2 linked regions of the Aureimonas sp. SA4125 genome follow. The protein of the gene in region 1 interacts with the protein of each later gene in a pairwise test. Links are inferred from orthologs where the notes say so. Each region holds a gene or a part of one and is shown on either strand. Other genes may lie near its edges. The genes, in order: Sa4125_RS21410 and def.

Region 1 (3,112 bases):
GATCGTCCAGCATCTTCTGCGCCAGCGCCTTCACCTCCGGCAGCGTCGCCCTTTCCAAGGCCATCGTCGCCGCCTCGATCTCGAAGGCGTTGCCGGAGCTTGCCGTCGCCACGAATTCGAAGGTGGTCGCCACCTTGCGGGGCTCGATCTGGGATTCGGGGATCGTCGGAACGGACGAGTCCGACTGCGACTGGGCAAAAGCCGGCGAAACGAGAATCAGCGACGCCGCGAGCGCGGCAACCTTGGCGCGAGACATTCGGGTGTCCTCCCTTGCGAACCTTGCGAAATTGTTTCGTCCGCAACGGCCCGAGGTCGCAAATGTTCCGCTGGGTCAAGCCGAGCCGCGTCTGTGGACCGGCGGGCGGAGGGCCGACTCCCGGCCAAATCGGCTCCGGCACTTCCCCTGAGGAAACGGGCACTCATGTGAGGAAACGGGCACTCATGGCGTGTGAAATGGGCGGCAACCGGAAGCCTCTCTCCCGCGTTCATTCCCTTTAGCCCCTCAACAGGACACTTCCCATGATCAAACAGATCCTCAAGGTACTGATCGTCGGCTGGATCGCCAAGCGCTTCACCCAGAGTCAGAATCGCCGCAACGACGGCCGACGCGACGCATAATCGCGCCTGGCGGCGCGGCGGGGGGCGTGTCGACGGCCGTCTCCTGCAGCCTCGCGGTCGTCGTCGATGTTTTCCGCCCCGGAGAGCGAGCCCAATCTCGCAGATTGACTTTGTCCTTTGCCGGCGCCATACCGCCGACATGATCGCGCTCACCATCAAAACCCCGATTATCTGACGCTTCCCTCCCCGTGCTCTCCCCGGGGGTGGGATCGAGCGCAGGATTTTCCGCGGGAGAGGGGAGAGTTCCGATGGGCTACAGGCTCGCGATCGTAGGCGCCACCGGCAATGTCGGGCGCGAAATCCTCAACATTCTTGACGAGCGCGGCTTTCCGGCCGACGAGGTCGTGGCGCTCGCCTCGCGCCGCAGCCAGGGCACCGAAGTCGCCTATGGCGACAAGACGCTGAAGACGCAGTTCCTCGACACCTTCGACTTCTCGAAGAGCGATATCTGCCTGATGTCGGCCGGCGGCGAGGTGTCGAAGAAGTGGTCGCCGAAGATCGCGGCGGCCGGCTGCGTCGTCATCGATAACTCCTCGGCCTTTCGCTACGATCCGGACGTGCCGCTGATCGTACCGGAAGTGAATGCCGACGCCGTGGCGATGTTCTCGCGCAAGAACATCATCGCCAACCCGAACTGCTCGACCGCCCAGCTCGTCGTCGCGCTGAAGCCGCTGCACGACCACGCCAAGATCAAGCGCGTCGTCGTGTCGACCTACCAGTCCGTCTCCGGGGCCGGCAAGGAAGGCATGGACGAACTCTTCAAGCAGAGCCGCGCCGTCTTCGTCGCCGATGCCGTCGAGGTCAGCAAGTTCACCAAGCGCATCGCCTTCAACGTCATTCCCCACATCGACGTCTTCATGGAAGACGGCTCGACCAAGGAGGAGTGGAAGGTGATGGCCGAAACCAAGAAGATCCTCGACCCGAAGATCAAGGTCACCTGCACCGCCGTTCGCGTCCCCGTCTTCATCGGGCATTCCGAGGCGGTGAACATCGAGTTCGAGAACCCGATCACCGCCGACGAGGCGCGCGCCATCCTGCGCGAGGCGCCGGGCTGCCTCGTCGTCGACAAGCACGAGGACGGTGGCTACACGACGCCCTACGAGTCCGCCGGCGAGGACGCGACCTTCATCTCGCGCATCCGCGAGGACCAGACGCTCGAGAACGGCCTGAATATCTGGGTGGTCGCCGACAATCTGCGCAAGGGCGCCGCGCTCAACGCCGTGCAGATCGCCGAGCTCCTCGTCAACCGCGGTCTCCTCAAGGGCAAGAAGGCGGCATAGCGGCCCCAGCCCGGAAGAAGCAAAAGAACGGCCGCGTCGCACCGCTGCGACGCGGCCGTTCTTTTTGCGAAGCGACGAAGTGAGGCGGCCTACGGTGCCGTCTTCGGGATGGTAAAAAGCAGGAACTGGCTGATCTGCTGCCGATTGAAATTGTTGTCGGAGGCAAGCACCAGCGAGTGCTCTCCACCGATTTCCGGGCCGAAGCTTGCCGCCTCGATATTGTCGATGTCGAGCCCGCCGAAATCGCCCTCGTCGATCTTGAACCACAGCGCCTTGGGCAAGGGCCGGGCGCCGGCGATCGTCGCGCGACCGGAGACGTCCTCGGCTCCCGGCAGCGAGACGACATAAAAGGCGATGCGGTTGCCGACGCCGGCGACATAGGAGCGTTCGACCACGATCAGGCGGTCGGCGTCGAGGGCGAGGATCTCGCTGACGCCGTTGTCGGCGGATCCGGCCGGCAGCGTCGGCGCGTTCGGAATCCTGTCCGTCTGGTAGACATGCTCGGCCGTCGCATTGCCCGAATCGAGATCGAGGACAAGCAGGCGCGCCGGGCTGCCGGCAGTAAGGCTCGCCTTGTCGCCGTCCTGGATCAGCGCGCTTTCGGTCGCGGCATAGAGCGTCTTGCCGTCCGGCGAGAGCGTCAGGCCCTCGAAGCCCAGATTGCCGCGCACGCCGCTGCCGCCCGCTTCGGTCGGGAGATAGGCGTCCGGCAGCTTGAAGACGCCCAATCCCTTGCCCGAAAGATCCGATTTGGTGATCGAGGGTCGCCCGGTCGCATCGCCTTCGCTCGCCCAGAGCAACCGACCATCCACCAGGCGGACGGCCTCGGGATCGACGGTGCGGGGAGCGAAGGGCTTGCCGTTGAGGGCGAGAAGCACGTGGCTTTCGGCGATGTCGAGGCCGCTGATCCCATCGGTGCCGAGGGCCATCTTCAGGGCATAGAACCGCGCGGGGGCCTTTTCCGAGCGGTCGTCGGAAATGGCATAGAAGACGTCCGCGGCCGGATCGTAGTCGAGACCCGAAATGCCGCCGAACTCGGCGCCGGCGACCTTCAGCCCCGTCGGCAGGACGATCTGGCCGCGATAGACCGGCGCCGGCGGGACCGCGATGTCCGCGGCAGGGGCGGCGACGCTGCAGAGGAGGGCGAGGGACAGAAGAGCAAGGCGCATGCGGCATCTCCGAAAGGCGGCGAGATCGGCGGTCGGCGGGTGTGG
Region 2 (3,010 bases), 4.3 Mb from region 1 along the record:
GCCGGCCTGGGAAAAGTGGGTCTTCAACGCCGCGACCCGGGCGTCGAGGCGCCCGAGATCCTCGGTCAGGAGCCGCACCTCCTTCTGGATTTCGCCGGCTTCCTGGCGCATCCGCGTATCGCGCAGGATGGCCTGCACAACCTGGATCGAGAGCATCAGCAGTGACGGCGAGACGATCACCACGCGCGCGCGGTGTGCCTTCTGCACGATGTCGGCGAAATGCTCGTGCAACTCGCCGAAGATCGATTCCGATGGCACGAACAGAAAGGCGGTATCCTGCGTCTCGCCGGGCAGGAGATACTTTTCCGCGATCGCCTTCACATGGACATCCATGTCCCGGCGCAGGCGCTGCGCCGAAAACAGCCGGTGCGCCTCGTCCTCGGCTTCGCGGAAGGCGCTCCAGGACTCGAGCGGAAATTTCGCGTCGATGGCCAGCGATGGCGCGCCATTCGGCATGGTGATGAGGCAGTCCGGTCGCTTGCCGTTCGACAGCGTCGCCTGGAAGGAATAGGCGCCGGTGGGCAGCCCATCCATCACGATCGCCTCCATCCGCCCCTGGCCGAAGGCGCCGCGGGTCTGCTTGTTGGAGAGGATGTCCTGCAGCCGCACGACTTCGCCGGCGAGGTCGACGATCCGTCCCTGCGCCCGGTCGATCACGGCCAGCCGCTCGGCCAGACCCGACAAGCTTTCCTGCGTTTCCTTCGTCGTCGCGGCGATAGACTGGCCGACGCGCGACGACATGCCGTCGAGCCTTTCGGCGAGCGTGCGCGTCATGTCGCCCTGCCGGGCCGCGAAGATCTCCGCCATGCTCTGCATCCGGCCGTTGACCTCGGCCTGCGCCTGCAGGATCGCGTCCAGCCTTTCGGCCTCGTGGCCGGACCCGCGCCCGCGCCAGACAAGGCCCAGCGCCACCACCAACGCACCGGCTAGAAGCGTCGTGCCGAGGCCGACTGAGCGGCCGGCGACGGTGAAGAGGGGGACGTCCAAGAGAGTGAGGAGGGAGTCGAGGCTCATCTCGAGATGTTAGCGCGACCGGGTTCGAAAAGGAAGATCAAAACAAGAACAGTTGTGATGCCGGCACAGCGAGATTGACCGTCGCGCCCGCAGGCATTACGTCACGACGATGACGATCAAGCCGCTTATCATCCTGCCCGACCTGCTGCTGCGCAAGGTCTCCGCCCCCGTGGCGACGGTCGACGCCGCCGTCCGGCAACTTGCCGACGACATGCTGGAGACGATGTACGATGCGCCGGGCATCGGCCTTGCGGCGATCCAGGTCGGCGAGCCACTGCGCATGCTGACGATCGACCTTTCCGGCGAGGACGACGAGAAGGCGCCGCGCGTCTTCCTGAACCCGGAAATCCTCACCCGTTCCGACGCGCGGTCGGTCTACGAAGAGGGATGCCTGTCGATCCCGGACTACTATGCCGAGGTCGAGCGCCCGGCGACGGTGACGGTGCGTTTTCTCGGTCTCGACGGGAAAATTCACGAGGAAGAGGCGAGCGGGCTGCTGGCGACCTGCCTGCAGCACGAGATCGACCATCTCGACGGTGTCCTGTTCATCGACCACATCTCCAAGCTGAAGCGGGAGATGGTGGTGAAGAAGTTCACCAAGATCGCCCGCAGAGCCTGAGCGCGGGAGCGCGGCCATGGCGCTGAAAATCGTCTTCATGGGCACGCCGGCCTTTTCGGTGCCGACCCTTTCCGCCGTCGTCGCCGCAGGCCACCAAGTCGTGTGCGTCTATACCCAGCCGCCGCGCGCCGCCGGTCGCCGCGGCCTGACGCTGACGCCTTCGCCGGTGCAGGCCGAGGCCGAGCGCCTGGGCCTCGAGATCCGCTCGCCGCTGTCGCTGAGAGACCCGGCGGCGATCGATGCTCTGCGGGCGCTCGATGCCGATGTCGCGGTCGTCGTCGCCTATGGCCTATTGTTGCCGCAGGCAGCGCTCGACACTCCCCGGCATTTCTGTCTCAACGGTCACGCCTCGCTGCTGCCGCGCTGGCGCGGCGCTGCCCCGATCCAGCGGGCGATCGAGGCGGGGGATGCGACCACCGGCATGATGGTCATGCGTATGGAAGCCGGGCTCGACACCGGGCCGGTGGCGATCACGAGGGAAGTCGCGATCGGCGCGTCGGAGACGGCCGGCGAGTTGCAGGATCGTCTGTCGCAGATCTCGGCAAGCGCCATGGTGGAGGCGCTGGCGCAGCTTGAGGCCGGGAAGCTTGCCTTCGAGGACCAGGCGGACCTTGCCACCCGCACCGGCCGCACACCGATCTATGCGAAAAAGATCGACAAGGCCGAAGCGCACATCGACTTCGGCGGCGACGGTGCCGCGATCGCGCGCCGGATCAACGCCTTTTCGCCCTTCCCCGGCGCCTGGACGATGGTCGACTTCGGCACCGGCCCGGAGCGCGTGAAAATTCTGCGCGCCGTGGCGGCCGAGGGCAGGGGCGGGGCGGTTCCGGGCGAACTCCTCGACGACGCGTTCACCGTCGCTGCCGGCACGGGCGCGCTCAAGCTCCTCGACCTGCAGCGCGCCGGCGGCAAGCCGATGACGGCCGAGACGCTGCTGCGCGGTGCGCCGCTAGCCGCAGGCGCTGTAGTGAACGGCTTAAGGTGAAATGCCTGCTGCAGGATGGAAACTAGATTTTCAGCCCCTTGGCGATCAAGCTGAATGGACTGGCTAAGCTTGCCCGGATTTTCGCGATCGGCTCTGCCATACGAGTTGATCTGAACGAATACGCGTCCATCGCGCTCAAACGTTGTATAGCTCGCCTCAATCTCCGAATGGAGAGAATTCCGTTCCATTGGCAAGTGTCGAAAAGTTTTCACTAAAGCCACAGCAGCCTCCCTTGGAAAATGCCCCGATATAAACTGACGATTGAATATGACGGCAAGCGCTATGTCGGCTGGCAGCGCCAGAAGAACGGCTATTCCGTGCAGGAAGCCATCGAGACGGCGCTGAAGGGTTTCATCGGCGAGGACGTCACGATCTTCGGCGCCGGACGCACG

Evidence for each region.
Region 2: the proteins of Sa4125_RS21410 (region 1) and def interact in binary tests that used the Escherichia coli proteins (3 or more experiments, as listed by UniProt). The link is inferred for Aureimonas sp. SA4125 from one-to-one orthologs.

What each region holds. Positions count from the first base shown.
Region 1 is NZ_AP025032.1:4,525,111-4,528,222, reverse strand. Bases 87-2,882 are described here. They hold Sa4125_RS21410 (aspartate-semialdehyde dehydrogenase), read left to right. Parts: upstream 87-866; coding sequence 867-1,898; downstream 1,899-2,882. Other genes in these bases: Sa4125_RS21405 (esterase-like activity of phytase family protein), read right to left, coding at 1,988-2,882; Sa4125_RS21415 (DUF4142 domain-containing protein), read right to left, coding at 87-256. Also shown: more of Sa4125_RS21415, read right to left, coding at 1-86; more of Sa4125_RS21405, read right to left, coding at 2,883-3,067.
Region 2 is NZ_AP025032.1:227,860-230,869, forward strand. Bases 185-2,878 are described here. They hold def (peptide deformylase), read left to right. Parts: upstream 185-1,123; coding sequence 1,124-1,633; downstream 1,634-2,878. Other genes in these bases: rmuC (DNA recombination protein RmuC), read right to left, coding at 185-1,014; fmt (methionyl-tRNA formyltransferase), read left to right, coding at 1,650-2,618; truA (tRNA pseudouridine(38-40) synthase TruA), read left to right, coding at 2,858-2,878. Also shown: more of rmuC, read right to left, coding at 1-184; more of truA, read left to right, coding at 2,879-3,010. UniProt on the Escherichia coli protein: Removes the formyl group from the N-terminal Met of newly synthesized proteins. Requires at least a dipeptide for an efficient rate of reaction. N-terminal L-methionine is a prerequisite for activity but the enzyme has broad specificity at other positions.